2 linked regions of the Prochlorococcus marinus subsp. pastoris str. CCMP1986 genome follow. The protein of the gene in region 1 interacts with the protein of each later gene in a pairwise test. Links are inferred from orthologs where the notes say so. Each region holds a gene or a part of one and is shown in the gene's direction. Other genes may lie near its edges.

Region 1 (16,193 bases):
GAAAAATTGAACATCGAGATTCAAGATTTAACGTTAAAACACAAGCTATCTAGAAAAAAACTTTCTCATGCTGCAGGTGAATCAGGTGAATTTTCAAAGCAAAGTATAAAGCTTAATAATGAGTTAGAAAATTTAAAATCTTTAGTACAACCTCTTGAATCTAGTAAAAGGAATATTGAAGAGGAAATTATACAAATTAATATTCAAAGAGAAGAAATAGCATCTCAAAATGATCTTTTAAAGTTAGAAAAACAAAAACTATTAGAATTTAATCAAAATAATGAGAAATCAACGGATATAAAAAATCGTAATTTGAGCAGTATTAGATCTGAAATTGATTCTTTAAAAATTGAAATAGATCTGTTAAATAAAACTAAACTAAGGCTAAACAACGAACAATTAAGGCTTGAAAAGGATTTATCAAGATGTGAAAGCAGAAAAGAAGCTTTAAATGAAACCAGGGGATCATATGCATTAAGAATACTTTTAGAGGCAGGTTTAGATGGTATACATGGATATGTTGCTCAATTAGGTGCCGTCAGTGAAAAGCACAGGTATGCATTGGAAATTGCAGCTGGTAATAGACTTGGACAAATAGTTGTTGATAATGACACTATTGCTTCAAAAGCTATTGAAATTCTGAAAAAAAAGAAAGCAGGCAGATTAACCTTTATTCCACTTAATAGAATTAAAACCTATAAAAAAAATTTCGCGCTTAAAAGATTTGAGAATTTTAAAGAGAATGGATTTTTAGATAAGGCTATTAATTTAATTGATTGTGATGATGTTTATGATGATGTTTTTAAATACGTTTTTGGAGATACAGTAGTCTTTTCAGATTTAGAGTCAGCGAAATCATCTAAACAAAAAATTAGAATGGTTACTTTGAGTGGAGAACTGTTAGAAGTGAGTGGTGCAATTACAGGTGGTAGTAAAGTTAATAAAGATCTTGCTTATAGGTTCGGAACCAATAATGATATTGACGAATCTCACCCCATAAAACAAAGATTATCTACAATTGTAGAAGCTTTAAAGAAATCAGATAATGATACTTTAAATAAAACTAACAACTTGAACAAACTGAATTTTAATCAAAGGGAAATATTAGAGGATTGCGTATCTTCTAATAAAGAAATTGAAGTAAATAATAATTCTATAAAAGTTTCTATGAAAAGAATTGATGATAACAATTTGAGGCTTAATCAGCTTAAGTCTCAAAATAATTTATTAAATGATAAGTTGGATAACATTCGAAATGAAATAAAACCATTTAAAAAAAAGTTGGATGACTTAGAGATGATCCTTAAAAAGAATTATGAAGATAATCAAACATCCTCTTTAATGACTCATAATAATGATTTCGAAAAGTTAGATAAAAAACTTGAATTAATGATTCAAGAGAAAGATGAATTATTAAATAAAAAGAATCAATTTGTTTTAAATCAAGAACGTATAAATAATCAATTAAATCTAATATCTCTACAAGAAAAGAATCTACAAAAATCAGTTAAAGAGCTTTCTAATGCTCATAATGAATGGATAAAGAAAAGAGATGATTATAAAAGTGAGCTTGCGAGTCTTGATGGTCAAAAATCATTGCTTGAAAAGGATCTCGGAATATTAAGAAGAAAAAGGGATGAGTTGAATTCATCTATTTCCAATAAAAGACAAGAAATAAATCAGTTGACCCTTAAGTTGGAATATCTTGAAAGAGATATAAGTTCTCTAAATGAGGAAATGCGTAGCGAAACTATCAAGTTAGAAAATTATAAAAAACAGCTACCTGATCCTTTGCCCAGCTTTGGAGAATATGAGACTATAACGCTTGATTTATTACAATCAGAGATCGTTGTGATTAATACGAAATTGGAAAGTTTAGAACCAGTAAATATGTTGGCTTTAGATGAACTCGAGGAATTGACAGAAAGATTAAATGATTTGATAGAAAGACTGGAAGTTTTATCTAATGAAAGATCGGAGTTGTTATTAAGAATAGAAACTGTTTCAACTATGCGACAAGAAGCATTTATGCAGGCATTCATAGAGGTTGATAAGCATTTTAGAGAGATCTTTGCCAATTTATCAGATGGAGATGGGTTCCTTCAGCTCGAAAATCCAGAAGCTCCTTTAGAGGGAGGTTTAACTTTAGTGGCTCATCCTAAAGGAAAAAACGTTAGAAGATTAGCTTCAATGTCGGGGGGTGAGAAATCATTAACGGCCCTAAGTTTTTTATTTGCTTTGCAAAAATATAAGCCTTCTCCCTTTTATGCATTAGATGAAGTAGATAGTTTTTTAGATGGTATTAACGTTGAAAGATTATCAAAATTAATAACAAGTCAGTCATCAAATGCTCAATTTATAGTCGTAAGCCATAGAAGACCTATGATAAGTGCATCTGAACGAACAATTGGTGTTGCTCAAGCAAGAGGTGCTAATACTCAAGTTGTTGGATTACCAAATGCTGCATAATCACACTTTTTTATATTTTTACGTCAGAATGTCAGAAAGATATTAATGAGTTTGTCCAACACATCCACAAATAATAATGGCCGCAATTCTGTACCTAGCGAACGTCTATGGTTAAGATCGGAACTTATGGGGACCCAAGTCATTACTACTGATACTGGCAGGAGATTAGGAGTTGTAGGTGAAGTTGTTGTTGATATTGATAGAAGAGAGGTAGTTGCTTTAGGTCTGAGAGATAATCCTCTTACAAGATTTTTGCCAGGTTTACCTAAATGGATGCCTCTTGAAAGCATAAAGCAGGTTGGCGATGTAATTTTAGTGGATTCTTTAGATTCTTTGAGCGACGGTTTTTCTCCTGAAAGATATGGGAAAGTTATAAATTGCCAGGTAATTACGGAATCTGGTCAGCTTCTTGGAAGAGTTCTTGGATTTTCTTTCGATATTGAGACGGGGGATTTAATTTCTCTTGTGATGGGTGCAGTAGGAGTTCCTCTTTTAGGTGAAGGCGTTCTAAGCACTTGGGAAATTCCTGTAGATGAGATAGTCAGTAGTGGTACTGACAGAATAATTGTTTATGAAGGAGCTGAGGAAAAACTAAATCAGTTAAGTAGTGGATTACTCGAGAAACTTGGGGTCGGTGGCTCTTCTTGGGAAGAAAGGGAAGCTAATAGATATACAGCAAATCTTGTTCCAGTGGAGAATCAGCTATTGTCAGGTTCTGAATCAGAAGAACAAAATAATTTTATGGAAGAAATTAAAGAAGAAGAATTTATAGAAGAAGAAGAGTATGAAGAAGAACTGGAATATGTAGAAATCGAAACCACAAAAGAAAAAATAAATAATAAAAAACAACTTTATTTGGATAATGACTCCTCTGAACAATTAGACAATCAAACTGATGAAGAAAATACGACAGAATTTGCTGTTCAAAGGCCATCTATATCTAATCGAGCTTCAAAGAGACCTATTCAAAGGTCACAAGAACCTTTAGATATTGAACCTGTTGAAGAGAAAAAAACAATTATAGAAAATCCTCAATCAGAATCTGTAGAAATTGATGATCCTTGGTAATTATTTAGTAATTAACTGAATTTTTTGATCGAATTAAAAATTATGTAAGCTAATTTTTTAACTGCACCAGTTTTCCCTCGTTGTTTTGATAAATTATCTTTTTGCTCACTTAAATAATTTTTATTTTTTATCAGAAATATAGCTTCATTAGCGATTTGTTTTGGTGAAATGTTTCCTATTCTTTCTGGAATAATTAACTTGTTAGCTTTTATATTTGGCCATGAAAAAAATTTTTTCTGCTTTAAGTACCAATTTTTAATTATAAAAGTGAAGAATTTATTGATAAAAGAAATTTTACCAAGTATTCCGAAGATACCGTCCCAAGCGTTCATTACATTCAAATGTTGGGTGGGTAGAACAACTATCATGGGTAAAGTAAGTGAAGCTAATTCAGCAGTATTTGCTCCAACTGTAGTAATTGCAAGATCACATTTTTTTAGTACTTCATAGCAAGGGTGTTTATTAATTAAATAAATTTTTGTATTATTTGAGGTTTCAATAACATAGTCAAAAACGGAATTTTTAATTTGTTTAATTTGTTTAATTTTGGATGAATAATATTTTGATATAGGATTCTTATTACTTTGAAAGAATAAATATTCGCTTGTACTTGTAGTTGGTGCTATGGGAATAATAAAGTTAATATTTTTATTATTTTTATTAATATGATCAGCCATTTCAAGAAAGAAAGGAATACCCACCATGAGCTTTGCTTTTTTAGAACCTGGTAGTAAAGCAATCCACTTTTTTTCTTCAAGATTTAAAGCAATTTCTTTTTTATTCGTAATGTCTGCCATTAAATCGCCAATAATTTTACATTTATATCTATATTTTGAAGGAATGCTTTTCTTAACGTTTTTATTCATTGCTGCAATTACATTGTTCCAACGTGGCCATCTTGAAATCCATTCAGCATATGTGATGTTGATATAACCTAATCTTTTTGCTAACAAAACACTCCAAAATTGATCACCTCCAAGAAAAATAACGATCCCCTTTTTAGGCCATTTTGCATATTGAGCAGGCCTGATTAACAATTTCCAAAAAGTCTTTGCTTCTGTAACTAATTCAAATTTGTGCCAAGATTTAGCAACTTCATATTCTTTACCAGTAGCATTTGGACACGGTACTAAAACTAATCTTATTGAGTAATTCAGTTTATCAATATTTTTCGAAGTATCATTTATCTTATTTAGATAATCCACTACAGGCCTCACCCACGTTGATAATTCCCCAGGCCCATTAGTGATAATTACAACTGCAATTGATTTTTCTTTCATTGCAGTCAATCCAAGATACATTAAATGCGGACGGCGAGACTTGAACTCGCAAGGCCTAAGCCACACGCTCCTTAGACGTGCGCGTCTACCAATTCCGCCACGTCCGCAAAGGGTTTTCGAGCACAAGGGTGTTCTTAAACCACTAAGTTATCATACATTAATCGCATTAATTTGCGATAATATTTTGTTAATCTGCTCGGTTTAAATATTTAAAAGATGTATTTTATATAACTTAGTTTTAAATACTTAAAATGACTGATTTTTTCTATTGCATAAATAAATAATTATCCACATATAACGTTTTAGGTTGTATTGTTAATCAATGCATTCTTGAAATTCAAAAATTTTATTGAATACTTTTTAAAGTAATTTCAATTTAAATTAATTTTTATTTCTTCAATTTAATTTTGTAATGGTTGAAAAAGTTTTAATTGCTAATCGTGGAGAAATAGCTTTACGAATTATCAGAAGTTGTAGAGAGCTTGATATTGCAACTGTTGCTGTTTATAGCACCGTAGATAAAAAGGCATTGCATGTGCAATTAGCAGATGAAGCAGTTTGCGTTGGAGACTCACTAAGTAACAAGAGTTATTTAAATATTCCTAATATCTTAGCTGCTGCTACATCAAGAGGAGTTGATGCTATTCATCCAGGTTATGGTTTTCTTGCGGAGAACGATAAATTTGCAGAAATGTGTAACGATCATGGTATAACTTTCATTGGTCCATCTCCCAATGCTATTAGATCAATGGGAGACAAATCTACTGCTAAAGAGACAATGGAGAGAGTCGGAGTACCAACTGTTCCTGGAAGCAAAGGTTTATTATCGAGTGTCGAGGAGGCCTACGAAATGGCCCAAGAGATTGGATATCCCGTCATAATAAAAGCCACAGCTGGAGGAGGAGGTAGAGGAATGAGATTGGTTGAAAATAAGGCTAATTTAGAAAAAATGTTTAAAGCAGCCCAAGGAGAAGCAGAAGCGGCATTTGGAAATGATGGTTTATATATGGAGAAATTTATAAAAAAGCCAAGACATGTAGAAATTCAAATCCTTGCTGACAGGTCAGGTAATGTGGTTCATTTAGGAGAGAGAGATTGTTCTGTACAAAGGAGGCACCAAAAATTATTAGAGGAGTCTCCCAGTCCAGCTATAAACTATTCTCTTAGAAAAAAAATGGGTAATGCAGCCATTGCTGCTGCAAAAAGTATTAGTTATGAAGGGGCGGGAACTGTTGAATTTTTAGTAGATGATGATAATAATTTTTACTTTATGGAGATGAATACCAGGATTCAAGTGGAACACCCCGTAACTGAAATGGTTACTGGTGTTGATCTAATTGCTGAACAAATCAAAATAGCTGGAGGTGACAATTTAGGATTTACTCAAGATGATATTCAATTAAATGGACATGCTATTGAATGCAGAATTAATGCGGAAGATCCTTCACATAATTTTCGCCCATCTCCCGGTAAAATAACTGGATGGCTGCCTCCAGGGGGCCCTGGAGTGAGGGTTGATAGTCATGTTTATACTGGTTATGAAATACCGCCATTTTATGATTCACTTATAGGTAAATTAATAGTCTGGGGTAAAGATCGTAATACTGCTATTAAAAGAATGAATAGAGCTTTAAATGAATGCGCTGTAACAGGAATTCCAACAACAATTAACTTTCATTTATCTCTTCTCAATAAAAGGAAATTTATGGAAGGCAAAATTCATACTAAATACGTTGAGGAAGAATTATTACCTAACTATTAATGGAATATAATGCCTTCTTAACTTATACTTTTTAGAATGGCTAATTTGATTAAACCTTGTTGACCAACTAATATTTCTCTTAGAAAACTTATTATTCCTATCCAAATCACTGGGCCAACATCGACGCCCCCAATGGGAGGAATCAATTTTCTCGTAACGTTTAAAATAGAACTTGTTGGAATTGCAATTAATAACCAAAAACCTTTATTTAAATCAACTTTTGGGTACCAAGTTAAAATTAATCTTATTAAAAAGACTAGGGTTAAAAATGATAAAAGGATTCCTAGTGTAAGATCTAAAGCATGTAAATAGTTTTGAGACAATGAAATAACAATTGTTTAATCCATCTTAATAAATAACCCATAAGTTAGGATTTAATTCGTATTATAAATTCAGAATTTAATTTTAAAAAAGTGATTCAAATTTCAAATCTAATATTAGCGGCTGATGTTTCCCCAGAAGTGGCTGGTAGTTCGGGCTTCAATATGATAGCGAGTTTCTTCGCTGCAGCTTTACTTATAGTTATTCCAGCAGCAGCTTTTTTGATCTTTGTTAGCCAAAAAGATTCACTTGAACGTACTTCAGCTACACGTAGACGCTAGTTTTTATAAAAGTTTTAAGTAAACTATATATAAAGGTGTTTTATTGCACCTTAAAAAATAAGTTTTGGAGAAAAAAAGTGGTCAATGCTAGTCTAAATTGGGCGAGTATTGTAGGCATCGTACTAGCTGTATGTGGAGGTGGCCTATATTTTTTGAGGTCATTTAAACCTGCGCTGGCAAGAGATTATGATGTTTTCTTTGCGGCAATAGGTCTTTTATGTGGAGGAATATTATTTTTTCAAGGATGGAGATTAGATCCTATTTTGCAATTTGGGCAGTTTTTATTAGCAGGAACGACGGTATTCTTTGCGTATGAAAGTGTTCGACTAAGAGGTGTTGCCACTGATCAAGCAAGAAGATCTTCTTATTTTGAAGATGATCAGATTCCAGATATGCCTAGAAATTCTTCCAGAAATAGATTTAATGATGATTATAATCAATTTGAGGATTCTGATAGACCTTCTAGAAGATTCAAACCTCAAGATGATGATTTAGAAGATGATTACATGGAAGCTAGATCGCAAAGGAGAAATATATCAAGAGCTATTCCTGAATCTGCAGTCAGCAGGAGGCGTCCTTCTTTAAGAGAGTCTAATCAATTTGAGAATGAAGAACCTAAGAGAAGAAGAAATCGGTCTGAAGATAATAGGATGAGTAATGAAGATAGAAGAGCAAGTTTTGGAGAAAGAAGATCATCAAGAAGTGAAATTAAAAGAGGCTCTCGGCCATTATCTAATCAAGAAGTTTCTAGAAAATCAAATAATTCCTCTCTTAAGGATGCTTCTACCTCCTCTAATAAACCAACAAGGTCATCTATCAGATCTCAGACTTCAACAGAAAAAGTAGAAGATGCATCATTTTCTACAAATATCAATGAAGTAAAAAAGCCTCGTCAAGCAAGAAGCTCAGCAGCTAGTGCAAGATCAACCTCTAAAAATAAAACTGGAAGGTATACTGTGGGAACAAAAAAAAATAAACCCAGAGATAATAGTTCTAGATTTGATGACTAATTAAAATATCCCAGCCCAATTTAGAAATGATTTTTGACTTATTAATTCAATTAAAATAATTGCTAAAAAACCGAGCATTGCAAATCTTCCATTTGTTATTTCTGAATAATTGCTCCATCCAAACTCATATCTATCTTCAATTTCAATTGATTGTTCCTCAATTTTAATTTCTTCAGAATTTGTTTTTTCTAGTTCCATAGCTTCCTGATTATTTTGTTCTTGATTTGAAGTCATGATTGTAATCTAATTTTTAAAATTATACTTATCTGTAGTAAATAATTTCCAGCCCCCTTGTCCATTTAATTCTAAAATGTTCTCATGAAAATCTTTTAAACTAGGCCTGTGTCCCACGCTTATCAAGGATAATTCTCTATCCCTTAGTAAATTATATAGTCTTTTTTCAGTTTTAATATCGAGTGCACTAGTAGCTTCATCTAACACAGCAAATCTCGGAGAATTAAGTAGTAATCTTGCAAAGGCTAATCTTTGCTGTTCTCCTAATGAAAGTATTCTTGGCCAATCTTGTTTGACGTCAAGGTTGGGATATCTATCAACAATAGAATTTAAATTTACTTCATTAAGAACAGAAATTAAGTGGTCATCACTAAATTTGTCAACTTCTGTTGGATAACATAATTGTTCCCTTAAAGAACCCAATAGCATATAGGGTTTTTGAGGTATAAATAGCAAATCACCTGTCTTTGGTTTTTTAATCGATCCTTGATTGGGTTCCCATAATCCGCTGATCATCCTTAACAAAGAGGTTTTGCCACACCCAGATGGGCCTACTACTAATAATGATTGATTTGTTTCAATACTCAGATTTAAGTTTTTGATAATAGCTTTATCAGACCCAGGTGGAAAAAGGTCGGCATTGTTAATAAGAATAGAAGAATAATCAGAAATTATATTTTGATTGTCTATTGGCTTGGTTTGACTGATACTTTCAACTTTTGACTGAAAACCCTCTAATCTTCCAATTCCTGCTGTGAACTTTGCAAGTTCCTCTATTTGATTAACTATAAAAAATAAAGAACCTTCTACCATACCAAATGCAAAGCTTGCTTGAATAAATCGACCATAATCAATATCTCCTCTAAAGTAAGGAATTGCCATTATTAGATATGGAAAGAAGTTTCCAGCATAATTAATAGAACGTCTCATTACATCAATAATTACTCTCCAAATTATTAGTAAGTTAAAGTTTCTTACCACTTCTCCTAATCTTCTCTCTGTTTCACTTTTTTCTGGTTTTTCACCCGAATAAAAAGCTATTGATTCAGCATTATCTCTAATATGAACTAATCCATATCTAAAGTCTGCCTCATATCTAAGTTGATCGAAATCAATTTTTACAAGATTTTTTCCAGCAATTAATAAGATAGCAGTAGCAAATGCTGCGTATCCAAATAATGAAAAGGTTAATGTTGTACTAATGCTCCATAATATTAGAATGTTCAGAGAAAAAGTAAGAAGTGCATCAAAAACTCCCAAAGTAAAGGATAAACTTTGACCAGTAAAAGCTCTGGTATCATCTGTTATTCGTTGGTCAGGATTATCTACATCTGTTTGTTCTTCATCATTAGGATTTAGTTGGTAGTATGCTTTATTAGTCATGTAGTCTTTAACTAAGCTTTTTGAAAGCCAATCTCTCCAAATTATTCCTAATTTATAAGTAAAGAATATTTGAGAAACCCGAATTGGAAGCGCTACAGCAAAGCAACAAGCATAGATTCCTAAAATTCTATAAAATCCATCTTGTTGTTTCTCTACTAAAGCATTGGTTAAGTCTCTAGCAATAAATCCTATTCCTGCATTAATTCCATTTACTGCCAAAAGCATTAATACTATGACTGCTAGGAATAACCAATGTACCCATCTGCGATTCTTAAGTTGACGCCTTAAACTAAAAAAACTTCCTGAACCGATAAGAAATAATCCTGAAAACAATAATCCCCACCAGCCAGACCATATTGTATTAACAGTATTAACTACTCCTCCAAAGTATTTATCAAGAAAAATAGGTTGAATGCTTTCAAAAAAACTAATTATGCCTGTAAGAGCTACAAGAACAATACCTCCTACACAAAATAAGAGAGATATTAAAAGCCATATAAATTGAAAGCCATTACATTGATCAATTGGTAAGAAAAATGGTTGGGCTAATCTTCTTAACTTTTGTAGTTGATAAAATATTTTAGATTTATTTTGCACTACATTATTCATATTTTTTCTATATCTTTATAGTAAGTAAATTATATCTCTATGAAGATGATTGCCCAAAACCTATTAGTGAAAGTGCCCAATCTGGAAGGTTGAGGTATGATAATAATTTTAAATCAAATTCATGGACTTTAATAATCAATATATCCATAAGCCACCATATTAGAAAAGGTAAATTAAATAAAATTTGTAATTGCCATTTGTAAGTTAATACTTTCCAAATTTTAGTTAAAACTAACTTCTGAGATTCATCTAAACTCTCCCAATTTGTAGCAATTAGATCTAGTAAATTTTTAGATTTATTATTGAGAGATTCTGGAGAATTCATGTTTAATTTTTCTTATTTATAGCTAAAAAGAAACTCTTTTGAGAGTTTTAGCCAGGAGGCCAACTCATTTTTCTACCAGCTAAGAAATGTATATGTAAATGAAATACTGTTTGTCCAGATTCTTCACCAGTATTAATAACAGTTCTCCAATTTTTTAATTGCTTAGATTTGGCAATATTTTTTCCTATTAAAAGAAGATGTCCTAATAAATCTCTATCTTCCTCCAAACACTCGCATAAACTGACTAATGGTTTTTTAGGAATTACTAAAAAGTGAACTGGAGCTTGAGAGGCAATATCATTAAATGCTAAACAAAGCTCATCTTCATGAAGCTTTTCGCAGGGAATCTCACCATTTATTATTTTGCTAAAGATTGTAGTTTCAGCCATTGCTTTATTAAATAATTAAATCATTTGATTGGTATTACATCTTTTTGATGAAATCCTTCTTTGATGAGTTCTTTATTCAAATCTTCTTTTGAAGTAACTCTATCAACAAATAAAACTCCATTGAGATGATCCATTTCATGTTGAATGCATCTTGCTAAGAGTCCATCAGCTTTCATTTTTCTTGGCCTGCCCATTTCATCTCTAAATCTTAATTTAATTGTTGATGGTCTTACGACGTTTAAATAAACTCCTGGGATACTTAGACAACCCTCTTCATATGAATTTAAAGTTGTTCCATAATCAGTAATTTCTGGATTTATTAAAATTAATGGTTCAGCAGCAGCATCTTCAAAATTTACATCAATTACAAGTAGCTCTTTCTTGATTCCTATTTGCGGAGCGGCAAGTCCAATCCCTTTGGCTGCATACATACTTTGAAGCATGTCTTTAGCTAAATTTCTTATGGAATTATCAACTTTACTTATTCTTTTAGCATTTTCTCTCAATACATCATCACCAAGTTTATATATTTCTAGTGATGGAGTTCCTGTTTGTTCTTTAGATACCTTTTCTATAGGACTATTTGTTTTTGACTTTCTTGCAAGTTGTGAAAAATTGTTTGCCACGGTAAAAAAAATTATTTACTCAACAGTTAAGCTATAAAAATATTAGCACTTTAAATACATCTTGAAATAAACTTTTTAAATGAATAATGCTAAGAATTTAAAAATTAAGCAAATCGATAAAAAAAATATATCTTTTAAAGAGTTATCTCTAATTAAGAATATAATTTTCTGGGTAGATATTATTCCTGGAGATCAAACACAAAAAAATGCTATTTTTGCTAGGCCATTTCATGATAAAAATGCAATTCCACAAAAATTAACGGGCGATAATTTTTATATTAAAAGCAATTTTCATGGTTATGGGGGCAAATCATATCAATGTATAGAGGTGAATGATCATATTTATTTGATATGGGTTGATCAGCTTTCAAAAGCAATGTGGTTAAAAATTTTCAAAGTCCAAGAAAAAGTACTTAAAAATGATAATCAATATCTGCTATGCGATGTGGAACCAAGACAACTTACTGAGTCAATAAAAACGAATTTTGATACTTCATTTGTTATTTCTAAAAACAACCTTTTATTCGGTTTATGTGAGATAAAACATAGAGATTATTTATTCTCATTAAATTTAAAGAAAACTAAACAAGATATTCGCATAATAAAAAAATTTGATAATTTTGCGGGGAATTTATCTTCTAATATTTCAGCTGATTTATTTTCCTGGATAGAGTGGAATGCTGGCTCCATGCCTTGGGAAAGAAATGAGCTATTTTTTGCAATGATTGATAATGATGGAGAGATACAAAACATAAAAAATTTTTCTAATAAATTTGTTAATGAAGAGAAAAATGTTTCTTTCTTTCAACCTTACTGGATGAGTGATACTACTTTAGTCTGTTCTGAAGATAGTACAGGCTGGTGGAATTTATTATTTCTCGATTTAACTGATATTAAAAATATTATTCTAAAAAAAAGAATAATTAAACCTTTGACTGAGTATGGATCGCCTCAGTGGGTTTCTGGAATTTCATTTTTTTCCGGAAATATTAAAAATCTATTTTGTGTTGCAAAAAAAGATAATAGTTGGGTACTAGAGCATTATCAGAATTGTGAATGTATTAAAGAACTTAAATTACCATTTTGTTCAATAGGTGATTTAGATGTTTGTGATCAAAAATTAGTTATTAGAGGTTGTAGTTTTGGTTGTTTCGAAGAATTATTCGAGTGTGATTTTGGAGAGAAAAGCCATACTAAATTATTAAATGAGATATCCCTTGAGTCTATAAACGAATATTCAAGACCAGAATCTTTTTGGTTTAAAGGTTTTAATAATCAACCCACACATTCTTTTATTTATAAGCCTCTATTTGAAAGATTTATTAAGTCACCATTAATCGTTAAGGCACATAGTGGCCCTACTGCTTGCTTTGACGGGTCTTTAAATTCCGAAGTGCAGCATTGGACTTCGAAAGGATTTACAGTTGCGGAAGTGAATTATGGTGGTTCCTCGGGTTTTGGAAGAGAGTACAGGGAGAGATTAAATTATAAATGGGGTATTCTTGATTCATACGACTGTAAAGCATTGGTACTTGATTTAATTAGGTTAAATCTAGTTGATAGAACCAAAGTCGCAATTTTAGGCAATAGTGCTGGTGGTTTAACTGCAATTAATGCTCTATGTGAAGGTGATTTGTTTAAAGTGGCGATTTGTAAATATCCTGTTCTGGATTTAAACGATATGCATCAACACACTCATAGATTTGAAAAAGGTTATTTAAATTCTCTCATAGGTAGATATTCAAAATTTCATAATGAGTATAAACTTCGATCACCAATTTATAAAATTAATCATTTAAAAAAACCAGTTTTATTATTTCATGGAAAAAAAGATTTAGTTATTTCATGCAAAAAAACCCTACAAATCAAAGAAAAACTTCTTAAAAATAATAAAAATTCAGAAGTCATAATTTTTGAAAATGAAGGGCATGGTTTTAAAAACACAAATAATAAAAAACAAGTTCTTATTAAAACTCAGGAGTTTTTAGAGAAAACTCTTAATATTTAAGAATTTAGTTTTAAAAAACTAATAGTTTCCTTAAGTTTTTCGATAAAAGTATTTATATCTTCTTTGGTAGTTGTGAAATTCATACTAATTCTAGCTGTTGAATTTATTCCGATATGTCTATGCAGAGGTTGACAACAGTGATGTCCACTTCTGATACAAATACCTTTAGAATCAAGAATTTCAGCGATATCGTTTGAATGTATTTCTTTAACATAAAATGTTGCCAATGCAGCTCTGTTTGGATCTATTTTCGGAGAAGGACCTATTATTTCAAGATCCTCTATTTGCTTTAATTTTTTAAATAAATATTTTGTAATCTCCTTTTCATATTCACTGATTCGATCTAACCCAATATTGTTAATGTAATTAATCGCTGCAGCTAATCCTATTGCTTCAGCAATAGCTGGAGTACCAGCTTCAAATTTATGAGGGAGTTCAGCCCAAGTACTTTTCTCTTCAAAAACATCTTGAATCATTTCACCACCTCCAAAAAAAGGAGGAATTTTTTCTAAAATTTCTTTTCTGGACCATAAGAAACCTATGCCTGTTGGGCCACATAATTTATGTCCTGAACCGGCTAAAAAATCTATACCTAGTTCATTAATATCTAACTTTTGATGGGCTAAACTTTGACAAGCATCAAGCAGAACTAAAGAACCCTTATCCCTAGCTAATTTAGTTATTTCTTTTATTGGATTACAGCACCCTAAAGTGTTGCTTATATGTAATAAGCTTACTAGTTTTGTTTTCGTTGTTAATTTTGACTTGAAATCATTTATATCTAATCTTCCGTCTTGATCTATGCCCACAAATTTCAGTTTACATTTGTTTTTTGCAGCTACCATTTGCCAAGGAACAATATTACTATGATGCTCCATTATTGATAGAAGAATTTCATCATTCTCTTTTAAAGTAAATTCTCCCCATGATCTGGCAACCAGATTTATAGCTTCAGTTGCATTTCTTGTAAAAATTATTTCTTTTGTTGAATAAGCATTAACATATTTTGCAATTAAAGATCTTGAATTCTCAAATTCTTCAGTTGCTTTTGCACTTAATTGATGAGCTCCTCTATGAACGTTTGCGTTGAAATTCTTATAGTATTCATCAATTTTTTCAAGAACTTGGATTGGTTTTTGGGTTGTTGCAGCGTGATCTAGATAAATAATTGTATTTTTGTTTTTGAAATTATTTTCTAATAAAGGAAAGTCTTTTTTATCTATTAGAGGAAAGTTTTTTTTACAAATTTTCGGGAAATTTTTAATTGTTTCCATTAATTTTCTTTTAAAATTTTATCAAGCAAATCCCATCTATCTTTTGAAATAGGAATACTTGAAATAACTTCTTGTATATAAGAACTTAATTGTAGTTTACTCGCTTCTGCTAACGTGAGTCCTCTTGATCTCATATAGAAAAGTTCTTCTTCATTTAATTGTGAAATAGTTGCACCGTGTTTGCATTTTACATCGTCAGCAATTATTTCTAATTGAGGTTTAGTATCTATTTTTGCATGTCTCGATAAAAGTAGATTCCTGCTTAATTGTGACGCATCGGTCTTTTGCGCAATTTTTGGAACAATTATGGAGCCTTCAAAGACTGCATGTGATTTATCATCTGCCAAGGATTTATTAATTTGATCTAAAAATCCATTAGGACCGTTAAATTGCATTTTTGTATAAGTAGCTATTTGGTCATTATTTTTTGTTATTTGTATTCCTTTTAAATTTGTTTTGGCATTTCCCTCTAATTGATTAATACGGATTTCAAATCTTGCATAATCAAATTTGAAATGTAGTGATCCTAGGCTGTACTCACTGTTGGTCTTTTGAATTACATTTAAAGAATTTAATAAATTAGATTTGCTTTCTCCATAGGAAACTAAACCATGATTAACCGAAGTATTTTCTTCTAGACATAAATAAGTTGATTGAGATAGTGAAGAATTTTTGTTTCCAAGATTAATTTGTATTAAATCAACCTTAGAATTCTTTTCAAAGAATAAAATAAGTGTTTTAGCATTAAAAGAGTCGGGTGACGAAGCACTAAATATCTCAAGAGGAGGAATTTTATTACCAGAAATATTTAAACCTAAGATGTTTGCTTTAGAACTTAAAGAATGATTTAGTAAGTCACTCCAATGATCATTTTGATCAGAATTAGATATATTTTTTTTTATATAGTCTACAATTTCGATCTCTTTTAATTCTTTTATTGAATAGTTTTCTTTTTCTAAATTGATTGAGTTATTCTCTCCGATGATCAGTCTAATTATATTTTGAGAGGCTTTTTTATATGGGAGATTAACTTTAGATTCTTTATTTTTATTTGAATGATCTAAAAATCTTGAAAATTTGGATTTATTGGAAAGTCTCCAGTATTCACTTTTGATATTTGGTAATGGATTTAATTTTAATTTATCAAGACAAAT
Region 2 (16,211 bases), 1.2 Mb from region 1 along the record:
ACAACCTACCGATGTTGTAAGAACTTTATTAGAAAAAGGTGGATTACTAGAAAAGAAAGTTAGACCTTCCATAGCTATTGGTAAGGCTAAATTAGAAAAAGAAAAGATTGCAAAAGCCAAGAGTAAAGAGGCTGAAAGTGATAGTAAAGAAGCTGAAAGCTAAAAAATTGTCAAACTTATTATTATTTATTAATTAGATGAAAGAAGTTTCCAAAACTGGTCACTTCACTATAGATTTGCCAAGTTCAGATGCTGCTACTGCATTATCTGGTCCTGGAAATTCTTTTTTAAAAAAATTTGAATCTCTTACTGGTGTCTCCTTAACTATTAGAGGTTTACAACTTGAATTGAATGGAGTAATACCTAAACTTGAGAGGGCGTCTGCATTGGTAGAGCTAACAAGACCAATTTGGGAACAAGGATTAGAAGTCCCAGAAGTGGATCTTAAGGCTGCTCTGAGTTCTTTAAATATGGGAGAATCTTCTTCTCATGCTGAACTTGGAAAAAAGATTCTAGCTCGTTCAAAAGAGGGTAGATATTTAAGGCCTAGAACTATAAGTCAAAAAGAATACGTTGAATCTATAGAGAACTTTGATTTAACTTTTGCTATTGGTCCAGCAGGAACAGGTAAAACATTTTTAGCAACTGTTTGTGCCGCCAGATTATTAAATGAGAAAAAAATTGAAAAAATTGTTTTAACAAGACCAGCCGTAGAGGCTGGTGAGAATTTAGGTTTTTTGCCTGGAGATTTACAGCAAAAAGTTGATCCATACTTACGCCCTTTATTTGATTCTCTACATAGTATTTTTGGATATGATAAAACAAATTCATTAATTGATAAAGGCATTATTGAAGTCGCACCATTAGCATTTATGAGAGGTAGAACCTTAGATAATTCTTTGATTATTTTAGATGAAGCTCAAAATACTACCACTTCTCAAATGAGAATGTTTTTAACTAGGTTAGGGGAAAGATCAAAGATGGTTATAAATGGTGATATCACTCAAATTGATCTAAAAAATGATCAGTTAAGTGGTTTAGTTGAAGCATCAAAAATTTTCTCTAATATCGAAGGAATAAAGTTTTGTTATTTAACTATTGATGATGTAGTTCGCCATCCATTAGTCCAGAAAATTATTAAGGCCTATGAATAAACTATTACTCGGGTGATCCGTACACTGAAATATAAAAAGTTAGATAGAATATAATTAAATAAAAAGGTATAAAAATGCCAGCAAGCAGTAATTTTAATCAAGCTATTCGCGATGCTCAAACTAGCTCAATCGTTGGACCAAATGTAGTACAGAAAGCTCTTCCCTATGTAGGTGGTGGAATGGTTTTAACTTCTTTAGGTGTATTGGCAGGTGTCTCACTGATAGCAACAAATCCTTCACTATTTCAACCTCTTTCTATTGTTGCTTTAATAGCTGAATTGGTTTTATTCTTCATTGCAACAAGTGCAGCCAACAATGCTAATAATGCAAAAGCATTACCTTTGTTAACTGGATTCAGTTTGTTAACAGGATTTACGTTAAGTGGCATAGTTGCTTTGGCCATTGGGACAATTGGAATCGGATCTGTTGGCACAGCAGCATTGGCAACGGGGATCACTTTTGTAATAGCTTCTTACACAGGACAAAGGATGAGCGATAGCGTGGGACAAGCTCTTAGCGGAGTTGTTGGACTTGGCTTGATTGGTTTGTTGATAGCAATGTTTGTTCAATTAATTGGAGGATTCTTTGCTCCAGGTGTTTTTGGAGGTTCAGGTCTTGAATTGATGATTGCAGGATTTGGAACAGTTTTATTCGTTGCGATGTCTTTTTTAGATTTTTACACAATGCCAAGAAGATATAGTGACGATCAATATCTAGCCGGAGCATTAGGTATGTATTTAACCTACATAAATCTATTTGTATTTATTTTAAGATTGATGATTGCACTTCAAGGTGGTGGAAGAAGAAATTAAAAAATAATTTTAACTTAATTTTTATATCTAAAAGCGTAGAACTATCTACGCTTTTTTACTTTGCAATATCAAGAATTTGATGCTTTATAAATTGCTTTTGCTTTTCATTATATTTTTTTGAATTATCGAAGCTATTTCCAAGATTGTCTAAATTATTCATTATTTGATTAATATTTTTAGTAACAGACTTAGTTTCTAAAACTCGCAAAATGCTTTTACATCTCTCTGATATATTTTCCGAATTAGATTTATATTCAAGATTATTATCACTTTCATGAACAATTATTTGGGCAGAGCTCATAATTAGATTTTTAACTACTATTTCGACTACATCATTTCCAGCTTCTTGAAGTTTGAAAACAAATGAGAACGGAAGCTTATCTAATAAATAACAATTTTGATCTGACAATGCATAAGCAAAAAAACCTCTTAAACCGTTTTTTGTTTTAATTAGCTCTGCAACTCTATCCGCCAAAACTTCCTCACTTAAAAGATCTTCTCCCCATTCATTACACCATTGAGCAGATATATTTATTGCCTGAGTAAAAGAAGTTTCTTTTAAGTTTATAGCTTTTTTTATCATTTTTGATCAGAATTTTATTATGGATATTTTAAAAGAGTTTTGACTAATTATAAATCTGGTTTCGTAACTTTACTAGGAAGGCCAAATGTAGGGAAATCTACTTTAATAAATAAGTTAATTGGAGAGAAAATAACAATTACATCTCCTGTTGCTCAGACTACTAGAAATAAATTAAAAGGAATACTTACTACAAAATTTGGGCAAATAATTTTTGTAGATACGCCTGGAGTACATAAACCTCATCATCTTCTAGGCGAAATACTTGTGAAAAATGCAAAATCAGCAATAAATGGAGTAGATATGGTTGTTTTAGTTCTAGATTCAAGTGTTGAACCTGGGAGAGGTGATGAATACATAAAAGATTTTTTAGTTGCCAATAAAACTGAATTTATTGTTGCATTGAATAAATGGGATTTAGTGAATAAGGAATTCAAGAGTCTAAGATTAGATCAATATAGAAAAGTTTTTGGAAATAGTAAAAATTTTCAAATTGTAAGTGCATCTGAAGGAGATGGGTGCTCTGAATTGATTGATATAATTTTAAATTTCCTCCCAATAGGACCAATGCTTTACGAGGAAGAGACAATATGCGATCAACCTCTAGATAATTTATTAGCGGATTTAGTTAGAGAGCAAGTATTAATCAATACAAGGGAGGAAGTTCCCCATAGTGTTGCAGTAAACATAGAAAAAATTAAGGAAATTAAAAGAGATAAGGGTAAAAATTTTACGGCTATTTTGGCTACAATTATTGTTGAGAGAACAAGTCAAAAGGGAATTCTTATTGGTAAAAAAGGTTCGATGTTAAAGACTATCGGTCAGAGTGCAAGATCAAATATGAAGAAGTTAATAAATGGTCCAGTTCACTTGGAGTTGTTTGTAAAAGTTGTTCCAAATTGGAGAAAAAAAGAATCAAAATTAATGGAGCTAGGTTATGAGGTGGATTATTAAATGACTCGTTTCAATTTTGACGTAATTACGTTGTTTCCCAAAGCTTTTGAATTAATCAATAATTTAGGGGTCATAACAAGAGCTTTAGAGAAAAATCTGATTAATGTTAACTTGCACGATTTAAGAGAATACGGAGAAGGTAATTATAGGCAAGTAGATGATAAGCCTTACGGGGGAGGTTCAGGGATGGTTTTAAAACCAGAACCGATCTACAAGGCTCATGATTCAATAGATAAATTACCGAATAGTAAAACTCTATTAATGACTCCACAAGGTAAAGTCTTGAAGCAGCAGGATCTTTTAAGATGGTCTTCTTTGGATCAATTGATAATTATTTGTGGGCAATACGAAGGTTTTGATGAAAGAGTTAGATGCTTGGCTGATGAAGAGGTTTCTATCGGTGATTATGTACTTTCAGGTGGCGAAATTCCTTCTATATCTATAATAAATGGCTTAACAAGATTATTACCAGGAACCCTAGGAGATCCAGGCTCCTTAATAGATGAGAGTCATAATTCTTCTTTATTAGAATATCCTCATTACACTAGACCTTTAATTTTTAGAGAAATGAGGGTACCAGATATTCTGGTTAGTGGTAATCATGAAGAGATTAAATTATGGCGTAAGCAAAAAATGTTAGAAAGGACCTTGGATAGAAGAAATGATTTGATTTCGAATGATGACTATAAAAAATTACCAAAAAGTAAGAGAATAAACAGAGACTCAAATGAAATAATGAAATTCCGAATAGGTAATGGATATGATATTCATAGATTAGTGGAGGGGCGGGACTTAATAATTGGAGGAGTTAAGATGCAGCATCCTGATAATTTAGGACTTGATGGTCATAGTGATGCTGACGTTCTTAGTCATTCAATAATGGATGCATTATTAGGAGCTCTATCTCTTGGAGATATTGGAAAATATTTCCCACCATCTGATCAGAAATGGAAAAATGCTGATAGTTTATTTTTATTATCTAAAGTTATTGAATTAATTAGAAAGGAAGGTTGGGAAGTTAATAATATTGATAGCGTTATCGTGGCTGAAAGACCAAAAATTAAACCCCATGTGCAACTAATGAAGAATAATATTTCCAATACCTTACAAATTAATGGTAGTTTTATTGGAATAAAGGCTACCACAAATGAGAAATTGGGACCTGAGGGTAGAGAGGAAGGAATAAGTTGTCACTCTGTAGTGTTGCTTGAGAAAAAAGAATGAAAATAAAATTTAATGTTAAAGAGAAAATAAAAAACCTTTCTTTTTTATTTATTTTTCTATTCATTTTTCTTTTTCAAATCAATTCTCCAACCCTTAATGCTCTTCCCATGGATACTTATCAAAGTGGACCTGTCACAGAAGAATTAAGACTTAAGATTCCTTCTGAGTTTAAAAAAGTATGGCTTCAGGCTGAAAAAGAAGTTTGGGAGCCTTGGTTATCTATTCAATCTGGTTTTTTAGGTAGACAAATATTCTGGGATAAAGAAAAGGAAGAAGCTTTAATATTGGTAAACTGGGAAAATAAAAAACTATGGAAAAGTATATCAATGAACGAAGTAAATGAGGTGCAAGAAAAATTCGAAGAAAACGTTAAAACATCTTTGAATACAAATGTTAATCCTTTTGAATTAATTTATGAAGGAGAGTTAGTTAAACAAGGATGAATTTAGATATTAGGTTTGACTTCCAGAGAAGAGGAAGAATTGGACTTATTGAAGCGATTTGGGGTGCAGATAAAAGTATAGATCAATTGGAGAGAGTGTCTAAAGAAGTCTTAGAAAAAAAAGAAGTAGTTTTTATTACGCGTATTGATAAAGAAAAAGCTGCACATTTATTAGAAATCTTTAAGGAGGGGAGATTTATTGAAGAAGCAAATTGCTTTATAATTGGTGAAAATTTAAATAAATTCTCGACAAATAAAAAAGTAGCAATAATCTCAGGAGGCTCTAGTGATTTAGCAGTAACACTTGAAGCTAAATTATCTCTAGAAATTTATGGAGTTAGCTGTCAAACTTTTATAGATGTAGGAGTAGCAGGACTTCATCGTTTATTCAGTGAAATAGAGGAAATTAATAAATACGATGTTCTTATAGTTTGTGCGGGAATGGAAGGAGCTCTCGCAACTGTTATTGGAGGATTATTATCTCAACCTATAATTGCGGTGCCGGTTTCCATAGGGTATGGAGTTAGTAAGAATGGAGAAACTGCTCTAAATAGTATGTTATCAAGTTGTGCTCCTGGGATTTCGGTTATGAATATAGACAATGGTTATGGAGCGGCAATGGCTGCGCTAAGAATTATAAAAAGGATTTGCTAAAGGTTAATTATGTTTTTCGATTTCTAATAAATTCTCTATCCATAAATTTAGTTGTTTAGAAAGTAATCCTTCTTCCCGCATTTTTATAGCCTTTATAACAACACTCGTATTTACCCATTCTGGATATCTTTTGGTCATGTATTTAATCTACAGTAATTATAATTTGATATAGATTTCTCTAAAAACAAGCTCTTAGTAACAAAATTAATATATTATGTTCGATTTGGTACCTAATCTTGATAATTCTGAAGAAGTATCATCACCTTCTACATTTTTTAATCTTTCGATTAATTCGGATAAATCTTTTTGGGCTAATTCACCATTCGGCTCCCATTTCAAAGATCTTGAATTTTGATTTAGGTTTTCTTTCATTTTCTTGTTAAAGTATTAAAAATATAAAATGAAAAAATTAAAAATTGGGTTATTGTTTCATGCTTAACGTTAAAAAAATATGAAGATTTCCGAATTTCTACTACATAGTAAATTATCCGCCTCCAACAATAGATACGATTTCTAACTTATCGCCTTCTTTAAGTATTTCACTATCCCATTTTTTTGAGTTAATAATTAAGTCATTTACTTCGACTACCACAGTATTTTGCTTATATCCTAGGAATTCTAAAGTGCTTGAAAGTAAAGCATTTTCATTTTCTAGTTCTATTTTTTTTTCTTTACCGTTAACACTAATTTTCATGGGATAATTCTTTTATGATAATCATAGCTTCATCTTTTGGATCTTCTGAATTTAGCAGCCCAGAAACTATTGCAACCTTACTAATTCCATGATTTTTTAGAGAAGAGATATTTAATTTATTAATTCCTCCTATTGCAAAACAAGGAATATTTAGTTCTTTTGTTAAGGCCTTAATTTTCTCTTCACCGAGAGGTTCTTTATTTTTCTTTGTCAAAGTTGGAAAAACTGGCCCGACTCCAATGTAATCGCATCCATCTTTTACAGCCTTATTGATGTCAGTTGAATTGTTGGCTGAAACTCCAATGATTTTTGAGGCACCAAGTAATTTTCTTACTGTTTTTATATCGAGGTCGTCTTGACCAAGATGAACACCATCTGCCTTTGATGCCAATGCTATATCTAATCTGTTATTAACGATGAACAAAGAATTATATTTCTTACATAATTTATTTATTTCAATTGCCTCTTTGAGATGGTCTTTATCATTACCTTCTTTAAATCGATGCTGAATTATTTTTACCCCTCCTAATAATATTTTTTCAATTATTTCTAATAAGTTTTCTCTTGGGTCTGTTATCGAATATAAATTGTTTTTACTAATTATTGATTGTGCTCTCTTACGAGTATTGAAATTTAATATTTCAATTTCTAAAGTGTAAATTTCATATCTAATCTCGGAAGCTATTTTAGAAAGTTTACTATTATGAATCCTTGAAAATTCTTCAATAACTCGAAGCGCTTCTTGAACTCTTGCAGAATTAGAACTTATTATTTTAGAGGAACTATTCCTGTTGATTTGTTCGACATGAGATAACCCTTTGCATTGATCTTCAATATGGTTTCTTGATAATTTATAAATTTCTAAATGATTTTTACCTAATATTTGTCGGAAGTTTTTTATTCTTATAACAAAATCTTCATTACCCAAGCCAAATCTGGCCCAGTCCTCCAAAACCCTTAGACCTTCTCTTGCTCTATCTAAATTAGCGTCAATAATTTGAGATATTCGTAAATCTTCAGGTTGAATTATGTTTGGGTTTTTCATATAGAAATTTATTTATTATGCTTACAAAGAATTTTTAATGCATTTTCTCTGTCTTTTGTAATTTGATTAGAGAGTTCATCAATATTTTGAAACTTGATTTGTGATCTTAGCTTCTCAATAGGTTCTACTGATAAATTTAGCCCATATAGGTTGATATCTTTATTAATTAAATGAACTTCAACAGCAGATGGCAAGAGAGGATCAATAGTTGGTTGAGAACCAAGATTCATAACAGAGGCAATTTTATTGGAAGAATTATTTATCGTAGACCATGCTGCATAGACTCCTTCACCAGGTAAAAATTTTCTTCCATCTATTTCAAGATTTGCTGTAGGAAATCCTAGGCTCTTCCCAATACCTTTTCCTTTAACTACTTTTCCTTTAAAACTGTATGGCCTATTAAGTATTTTAAAAGCATTCTTTAAATCACTTTTTTGTAATAAATCTCTTATTCTGCTGCTGCTAATTCTTCCTCCCTTATCCTCTAAAATTGAAATGATTTTTAGTTTTATATCCAAATCTTTTGTGGCAAGTTTAATTGTATTAATATCTCCACTTCTTTTGAAGCCAAATCTAAAATTAGCCCCTACTGAAATACTTTTTGCTTGTAATTGATTGATCAAAATATTTTTAATAAATTTCTCTGCACTTAATTTAGAAAGATTCTTATCAAAGGGAATTAGAACCAATTGTTCTATGCCAAGATCTTCAAGGATAGGGAGCTTTTCCTCTGGTAGATCAAGTCTAAGACGAGTTTCTTTATAGAGCACTTCTCTTGGATGTGGCCAAAAGCTTGCGATTGTGGGTGTGTAATCATTTTCTTTAACAACACTTTCTATTAATTTTCTATGACCCGCGTGCAGACCATCAAAACTACCAATAGCGATTGAGGTGGGCTGCTTAACTTCAGATGGTGATATTAAAGAGATCACAAGATAACGTGCAATTTTATGATTTTGATGGCAAATTTGAATAGATCATAGTTATTCAATCAAATGAATGTCTGACAAAATTGATTTTCAGTCGCTTTCATTTGGAATGCGGCGCATTGGGTGGATACGCTTTTGGCTTCAATCCATTTTAGGTGTTGTAGTAACAGCTGTTTTGCTTTTTTCAAATGTTGTAAATAAAAGCGAAGGACAACTGAGTTTGACTCCGGGTCTATCTCTAACAACAATTTCTTTGATTTTACTACTTTTTAGTTTGTGGCAAGGTTGGTTAATAGTCAGAACTGGCAGAGCAATTGCAAGTAATGCTAGACCCTCTAGAGGGCAAACAAGCAAATTAATAAAAAGAGGCTTAATAAATGATTTGTTAGGAATTTTGTTTGGCTTAATTGGATATCAAGCACTTATGGGTGCACTTTTTATACAGGCTTCCTCTCAAACAACTGGTCAACTTATTACGGCGTCATCTGATATTCCTATTACTGGTCTTGAGATTTTATCAGTACTAAGTAATACACAAGTTATCGCCGCTCATTTCTTTGGACTTTGCTTCTCTTTATGGTTGCTAAGAAGCATTTATAAATGAAGTATTGATTTTTGGTAACACATCTATACTTCCTCTCCAAAACAAGTCTGGTTCTACTGGTGTAAGAGAAATTTTATTTTCTTGTATTTGAGAGACATCACTAGGCCAATTCTTGGGGCCATCACCTTTTGATTTAAGATCTAAAACAGCCTCACCTGCTAACCAATAATAATCATCGCCTCTTGGATCTTCCCTTTTAGAAAATTGGTTTTTATATTTTCGGATTGATAATCTTGTCCAGGATAATTCCTTTATTTTATTTCTTTCACAAGGAGGTATGTTCAAGTTCAAAAGAAGAGACTTTGGCCAACTATCCTTTATTGCTTGTTCAGCAATATTCATTGCAATTTCACCTGCAAATTCAAAATTTTTCCATTTAAAACTCGCAACACTTATTGCCATTGATGGAACATTTTCTAAAGTACCTTCCATAGCTGCAGCTACTGTTCCAGAACAAAAAATGTCTGTTCCTAAATTTGGACCATGATTTATTCCAGAAAGAACTAAGTCAGGTTTTTTATCTAATAATTCTGATAGTGCGAGTTTAACGCAATCAGCAGGGGTCCCTGAACAACCCCAAGCTTTAATACCTTTATCAAATAATTCATCTGCTCTTTCAACTCTCAAAGGTGACTGCAAAGTGAGGCCATGACCAGTCGCCGATCTTTCTTGGTCCGGACATACTACTGTTACTTTATGCCCTTTTTTTAATGCGGATTTGGCTAGAGCTCTTATTCCCTCAGCGAAAACCCCATCGTCATTACTTATTAAAATATTTAATGATTCCATTAATCAATACATTTTATTATGGACAATATTTAAGTAAGATAAAACTATATCTATTTTTACTATATCAGTGAGTCAAATTGAATCATTAAGCCAAATTGAGGGCAAATTAAATAATCTCTCCCTCCTCGCGAATGAAAATATAAAAAATGCGAAAAGTGATTCTGAATTGGACCAATTAAGAGTCTCTTTGTTAGGAAAAAAAGGAGAATTATCAATAATATTGAAGACTATGGGCAAATTATCTTCTGTTGATAGACCAATTATTGGACAGAAGGCAAACTTGATAAAGATAAACTTGCAAGATTTAATTACTGAAAGAAAAAATCAACTTATTAGTGAAGCCATAGATAAACAGATCGAAGATGAAAAAATTGATGTTACGATTCCTTCCACAGGAACCCTTCCTGGGAATAAGCACCCCTTAATTTCAACTCAAGATGAGATCATAGATATTTTTTGCGGATTAGGATACTCAGTAGAGAATGGCCCAGAGATAGAGAGTGATTTTTATAATTTTGAGTCACTTAACATACCTAAAAATCATCCAGCTCGAGATATGCAGGATACTTTTTATCTAGATGAAAATCGTCTACTAAGAACTCATACATCACCTGTTCAGATTAGATATCTTGAAAATAATCCACCTCCAGTAAGAATTATTGCTCCAGGAAGAGTTTACAGAAGAGATGCTGTAGACGCTACTCACTCTCCTGTTTTTAATCAAGTGGAGGTTTTATGTATCGATCAAGATATAAACTTTAGTCATTTAAGAGGAACTGTGCTGACTTTTTTAAAAACTTTTTTTGGAGATATTCCTGTAAGATTTAGAGCTAGTTATTTCCCTTTTACTGAACCTTCTGCAGAAGTTGATGTTCAATGGAAAGGTAAATGGTTAGAAGTAATGGGTTGTGGAATGGTAGATCCAAAGGTTCTAGAAAAATTAGGAATTGATTCTGAGAAATGGACTGGATTTGCTGCTGGATTAGGTGTAGAGAGATTCTGTATGGTGAGACATCAGATTGATGATATAAGAAGGTTCTATACTAATGATCTTAGATTCTTAAAGCAGTTTTAATATGATTAGTATTTTAAATTAGGTTTCTTTATCAAATTAGTTTAAAATACTATTAGTTTTAAATTTATCGATTGGTACGTAAAGCTGGACTAATCGTCAATGATGGTAAAGAACTGGCTGTTCAAACTGCAATTTCCGTTCAAAAAAAATTGGAAAAATCCAATTATGAAGTTGTAAGAGTAAGTAGTTCTGGAGGTATGGTTGGCTTTGCCAATCCTGATCAACACGTGCGTCCATTAGGATATTCGAATTGTGTGCCAGAAGGGTTCGATTCCTCTATGGAGTTTGCGATTGTTCTTGGTGGAGATGGAACAGTACTTTCTGCTGCGCGACAAACAGCTCCTGCAAAAATTCCAATCCTTACAATAAACACTGGGCATTTAGGTTTTCTTGCGGAAGCATATCTTTCAAATCTAGAGGAAGCAATTGATAAACTTATTATCGGTAAATGGGATATAGAAGAAAGAAAAAGTTTAATTATTAGCGTAATGAGAAATGAGCAAAGAAGATGGGAATCTCTTTGTTTGAATGAAATGGCCCTTCATAGAGAACCTCTGACGAGTATGTGTCATTTTGAAATTTCCATAGGAAGACATGCTCCAGTCGATATATCTGCAGATGGGGTCATCCTTTCTACTCCAACTGGCTCAACAGCTTATTCTTTAAGCGCCGGGGGCCCTGTTATTACACCCGATTGCCCAGTAGTGCAATTAACACCAATCGCTCCACATTCATTAGCTTCTAGGGCTTTGGTTTTTAATGATTCGGAACCAGTTACTGTTTTCCCTGCTACTCCTGAAAGGTTAGTTATGGTGGTTGATGGAAATGCAGGTTGTTATGTTTGGCCTGAAGATAGGGTTCTAATTAGAAAAAGTAAACATTCGGTTAAGTTCATAAGGCTTGAGGATCATGAGTTCTTTCAGGTATTAAGAAATAAATTAGGTTGGGGTTTGCCTCATGTTGGTAAACCTAATAAGTAATCTAAAGTTAAGAAAGTTTTCTTCCTCTAAGCAAAAATACAGGATTATTTGGATCCATTCTTATTCCTTCTGAAATACTTAAGCTTTTATAAGTCTGGATAAGATTTAAATTCACTTCGAAATTATTTCCTTTTAAGGTATCTCTTAGATCTTTAATGGTTTGGATATCTATTAAAGGAATAGCAACAATATCTCCACAGTTCATATGTATAGACAATTCATTAATAATTCGAAGCTTAGTCTTTTTATCACAGCCACCAATAATTATTCTCTTAGCCTCTCTCAAAGAATTAATATTATTGGAATTAAATAAATTATTTACATCTTCTTCAAAAATATCTTTAGGGGAAACTCCTAATCTTCTTGCATTTTCTGAGATTAACTCTTTTGAGCCAATTCTTTTATCAATACAAAATAATTTTAAATTAGGCCTTAATTTTAATGCTTCTAAACCAATGGAGCCGCAACCTGCTCCAATATCCCAAATTGTGCCATTTTCTGGTAACTCTAAATCAGCCAAAATTTGAATTCTAACTTCCCTTTTTGTTAATAAATTTGGTCTGTCTTCAAAAGTTTTAAAAGTATCATCTTTTAATCCAAATAAAGGGATATCAGTTTCTACATGATCTTTTTCTTTTCTCAGAAGAACAGCAATATTCAAATTAGAAATGTCAGATGGTAATTTTTCTTTGAGGTTAAATTTTCTGATCTTTTCATTTTTAAAACCTATTTCCTCACAAATCCAAAATTCGTAAAGATTCTCTAGATTTAACTCTAATAAATTATTTTGAATTATTTCTAATCCGTTGTTTTTTGAATCTGTAATGATCGCTAGACTTAAGGGCTTTGTTTTTAGTACCTCAATCAATTTAGTTGAATCTCTTCCGTGAATACTTACATAAATAGCTTCTTGCCAAGATATTTTTAGTTTGCTAAATGCTAATTGAAAACATGTATTTGATGGATAGAAACTTAATTCTTCTTTTGAAAAGTTTTCGATAAGTATTCTCCCAATACCAAACCAAAGAGGATCGCCCCTAGAAAATAAAATTACGTCGCTTTTTTGAGATTTAAGCCAATTAATCAGTTTATTGTCACTTCTGCTAGCGAAGAATAACTTTTCATTTTTTGCATTATTTTTGGCCCATAATTTAATATTTGCAAAGTATGAATCTGGAACGGCAATATTTTCTGTTTCTATAAATAATTTTTGTAATTTGAAAGGTAGCTCGTTAAATTCAAAAGAATTAATTCCTATCACATGAACTTTTCTTATTATCTGAGTCATAATTTTATTAAGAGGAATATTATAAATTATTTGTATGTTTTATTAATTTATCCTAATATCTATAGATTAATAATAATAAATTACTTGTCAGACAGGAGAAAGCGATTACACGAAATATTATTAACTCTAATTAACAAAGAAAGTAATTTTGAGTTAATAGAGGAAGACTCTGGTGATTTAACAACGAATTTTTCTGATAAAGATACTGTGAATCTATCTCGAGTTATAGAAAAAAATCGTAAAATCATAAAAAGGTACCAAGCTCTTGTTAGAACAGCAGTTACTCTAGACGCCCTCATGGATTCTGAAAATGATGAAAATTTTAAAATTAAATAAGAATATTCTTTTCAAGGTTTTAATACCTTTTTCTATACTAATTTCTATAGTTTTTAATCCACTTAAGGTTTTTGCAGAAATAGCAGAAACAGAAATTAATGGAGAATTAATGAATGCTAGCAGTGAGTTTTTAAGAGATCTAGATTTTGAAACATGGCAACTAGTTGCATATAAGTCGCCATTTTTTGAAGATAAATTGATCCTAAGAGTAATTGGATATCCTGGCAATCTTAGGATTGATCATCCAACAAAGTTACAAGTGGATTCTGGAAGAAAACAGTGGTTATTAAATGACAAAACATTATTAAATGCTGAATTAGCTAACGATGGAAGACAAGCTGCTGCGGAATTTGATTTGAATGAACTAGTAAATAACATTGATAAAAATAGGCCACTCAGATTATCTTTATCAGGTGTTTTTTCAGAGTTGCCAGTTCCTCCTTTCGTCGTTAAAGAATGGAGATCATTAGATTAATAATTTTTTTTAGATGATAGAAAGCCATATTATTGACATCAAGTGGATGAAAAGAGCCATATATTTGGCTTCTTTAGGTAAAGGAAGAACAAGTCCTAATCCAATGGTTGGAGCAGTAATCTTGGATAAAAATGGAAATCTTATCTCAGAAGGATTTCATTCAAAATCAGGAATGCCTCATGCAGAGGCAATGGCTTTCAATAATTTAAAAAAAGATGCAAGAGATGGGACAATATACGTTAACCTCGAACCTTGTTGTCATCAAGGTAAAACCCCTCCATGTGTAGATAAAATAATTTCTTTTGGAATAAAGAGAGTATTTGTCTCTATTGAAGATCCCGACAAAAGAATGTCGGGAAAAGGTATTAAATTACTCAAAGATGCTGGGATTAAAGTTCACCTTGGATTATGTAAAAAAGAATCTAAAGAACTAAATAAGTCTTTTATTCATAAGAATATTACCGATAACGCTTATGGGGTTATGAAATGGGCAATGAGTATGGATGGAAGAGTTGGTCTTAAAAATGGTAAAAGTAAATGGATTACAAATAAAGATTCAAGATCATTAGTTCACTCTTTAAGAGCTTCCTTTGACGCAATAGTTATTGGGGGTAACACATTAAGAAAAGACGATCCTTTTTTAACTTCTCGAGGTATAAGAAATCCTGAGCCTTTAAGAGTAGTATTCACAAAAACTTTAAACCTGCCAGTAAAATCCAATTTGTGGGATTGTAAATTAGCCAGGACACTTGTTGTATATGACGCTTCTACTGCAGATGAGAAATTTCTTAAGAGAATCCCAGAGGGTGTAGAGATTGAAAAATTATCCTCTGATAATCCTATATTACTTTCAAATTTATTAGCAAAAAAAGGTTGTAATAATGTTTTCTGGGAATGTGGACCTAAGTTGGCAACTTCAGCTATGAAAGCAGGTTGTATTCAAGAACTAATGACTTTTATTGCACCAAAGATATTAGGAGGAGTAAGTAGCATGAATCCTTTCTCGGATTTTGAATTTACAGATATGGATGAAGTTTTTAACCTAAATGAACCTGAAACTAGTTTTATCGGTAATGATATTTATGTGAAGAGTATTACTTAAAAAATTTGGAAGTGGTTTTTGATTAAAATACCGTTCGGTTCTTACCCAAAAAAAATCATACAGGTACGGAACTCGTTCTTTTAGTTTATAATAAACCCACAATTGATATTAATCATGCCAATAAGACAAGACGATAATCAGCCTAATAGAAGATTTGGAATAGTAAATATCATTTTAATTGGACTCGGAGCATTACTTTTATTCAGCAGCTTGTTCCCTAACCAAAATATGCAAATACCAAGAGTCCCTTACTCTTTATTTATAGATCAAGTAAATGATGGTGAAGTTAAGAGAGCTTATATTACACAAGAACAAATTAGATACGAACTGAATGGAGCAGAAGAGGGAGCCCCTTCAGTATTAGCAACGACTCCAATTTTTGATATGGATCTGCCTCAAAGGTTGGAAAGTAAAGGTGTTGAATTCGCGGCAGCTCCCCCTAAAAAACCAAATTTCTTTTCAACAATTCTTAGCTGGGTAGTTCCACCATTAATTTTTATCTTGGTACTGCAATTTTTTGCAAGAAGGAGTATGGGTGGAGGAGGTGCTCAAGGTGCATTGAGTTTTACGAAAAGTAAGGCTAAAGTTTATGTTCCAGATGATGAATCAAAAGTTACTTTCGAAGATGTTGCTGGTGTTGATGAGGCGAAGGATGAATTAACAGAAATAGTTGACTTTTTGAAGAAACCAGAAAGATACACTGATATTGGTGCAAGAATCCCAAAAGGTGTGTTATTGGTCGGACCACCAGGAACCGGAAAGACTCTTCTCTCTAAGGCAGTTGCAGGAGAAGCAGAAGTTCCTTTCTTCATTATTTCTGGTTCTGAATTTGTTGAACTTTTTGTAGGAGCTGGTGCCGCAAGAGTAAGAGATTTGTTTGAACAAGCAAAGAAGAAAGCTCCCTGTATTATCTTTATTGATGAATTAGATGCTATTGGTAAGAGTCGTTCAGGATCAATGGGTGTAGTGGGAGGAAATGATGAAAGAGAGCAAACACTAAACCAATTGCTTACTGAAATGGATGGTTTTGCTTCAGCTGATAAACCTGTAATAGTTTTAGCTGCGACTAACCAG

What was found.
Region 2: the proteins of accC (region 1) and ribD interact in binary tests that used the Escherichia coli proteins (3 or more experiments, as listed by UniProt). The link is inferred for Prochlorococcus marinus subsp. pastoris str. CCMP1986 from one-to-one orthologs.

The regions. Positions count from the first base shown.
Region 1 is NC_005072.1:60,612-76,804, forward strand. What follows is about bases 4,472-7,404. They hold accC (acetyl-CoA carboxylase biotin carboxylase subunit), read left to right. Parts: upstream 4,472-5,229; coding sequence 5,230-6,579; downstream 6,580-7,404. Other genes in these bases: TX50_RS00310 (hypothetical protein), read right to left, coding at 4,472-4,838; TX50_RS00325 (YggT family protein), read right to left, coding at 6,597-6,902; psbX (photosystem II reaction center X protein), read left to right, coding at 6,993-7,181; TX50_RS00335 (Ycf66 family protein), read left to right, coding at 7,259-7,404. Also shown: chromosome segregation protein SMC, read left to right, coding at 1-2,469; TX50_RS00305 (PRC-barrel domain-containing protein), read left to right, coding at 2,515-3,537; more of TX50_RS00310, read right to left, coding at 3,549-4,471; more of TX50_RS00335, read left to right, coding at 7,405-8,191; TX50_RS00340 (chlorophyll a/b-binding protein), read right to left, coding at 8,192-8,425; TX50_RS00345 (ABC transporter ATP-binding protein/permease), read right to left, coding at 8,435-10,417; TX50_RS00350 (hypothetical protein), read right to left, coding at 10,455-10,742; TX50_RS00355 (histidine triad nucleotide-binding protein), read right to left, coding at 10,790-11,131; def (peptide deformylase), read right to left, coding at 11,152-11,757; TX50_RS00365 (alpha/beta hydrolase family protein), read left to right, coding at 11,837-13,765; TX50_RS00370 (SufS family cysteine desulfurase), read right to left, coding at 13,762-15,039; TX50_RS00375 (SufD family Fe-S cluster assembly protein), read right to left, coding at 15,039-16,193. UniProt on the Escherichia coli protein: This protein is a component of the acetyl coenzyme A carboxylase complex; first, biotin carboxylase catalyzes the carboxylation of the carrier protein and then the transcarboxylase transfers the carboxyl group to form malonyl-CoA.
Region 2 is NC_005072.1:1,218,818-1,235,028, reverse strand. Bases 13,142-16,092 are described here. They hold ribD (bifunctional diaminohydroxyphosphoribosylaminopyrimidine deaminase/5-amino-6-(5-phosphoribosylamino)uracil reductase RibD), read left to right. Parts: upstream 13,142-14,048; coding sequence 14,049-15,137; downstream 15,138-16,092. Other genes in these bases: ftsH (ATP-dependent zinc metalloprotease FtsH), read left to right, coding at 15,252-16,092; TX50_RS06805 (DUF3122 domain-containing protein), read left to right, coding at 13,535-14,035; TX50_RS06810 (hypothetical protein), read left to right, coding at 13,309-13,560; TX50_RS06815 (bifunctional cobalt-precorrin-7 (C(5))-methyltransferase/cobalt-precorrin-6B (C(15))-methyltransferase), read right to left, coding at 13,142-13,224. Outside these bases: rpsP (30S ribosomal protein S16), read left to right, coding at 1-163; TX50_RS06890 (PhoH family protein), read left to right, coding at 198-1,154; TX50_RS06885 (Bax inhibitor-1/YccA family protein), read left to right, coding at 1,229-1,966; TX50_RS06880 (hypothetical protein), read right to left, coding at 2,022-2,549; GTPase Era, read left to right, coding at 2,589-3,500; tRNA (guanosine(37)-N1)-methyltransferase TrmD, read left to right, coding at 3,501-4,724; TX50_RS06860 (TIGR03792 family protein), read left to right, coding at 4,721-5,167; nickel pincer cofactor biosynthesis protein LarB, read left to right, coding at 5,164-5,820; TX50_RS09955 (hypothetical protein), read right to left, coding at 5,824-5,958; TX50_RS09780 (hypothetical protein), read right to left, coding at 6,025-6,192; sulfur carrier protein ThiS, read right to left, coding at 6,305-6,514; TX50_RS06845 (thiamine phosphate synthase), read right to left, coding at 6,504-7,559; TX50_RS06840 (bifunctional riboflavin kinase/FAD synthetase), read right to left, coding at 7,568-8,491; TX50_RS06835 (DUF3611 family protein), read left to right, coding at 8,559-9,092; 5'/3'-nucleotidase SurE, read right to left, coding at 9,072-9,881; pheS (phenylalanine--tRNA ligase subunit alpha), read left to right, coding at 9,949-10,956; and 3 more genes. UniProt on the Escherichia coli protein: Converts 2,5-diamino-6-(ribosylamino)-4(3h)-pyrimidinone 5'-phosphate into 5-amino-6-(ribosylamino)-2,4(1h,3h)-pyrimidinedione 5'-phosphate.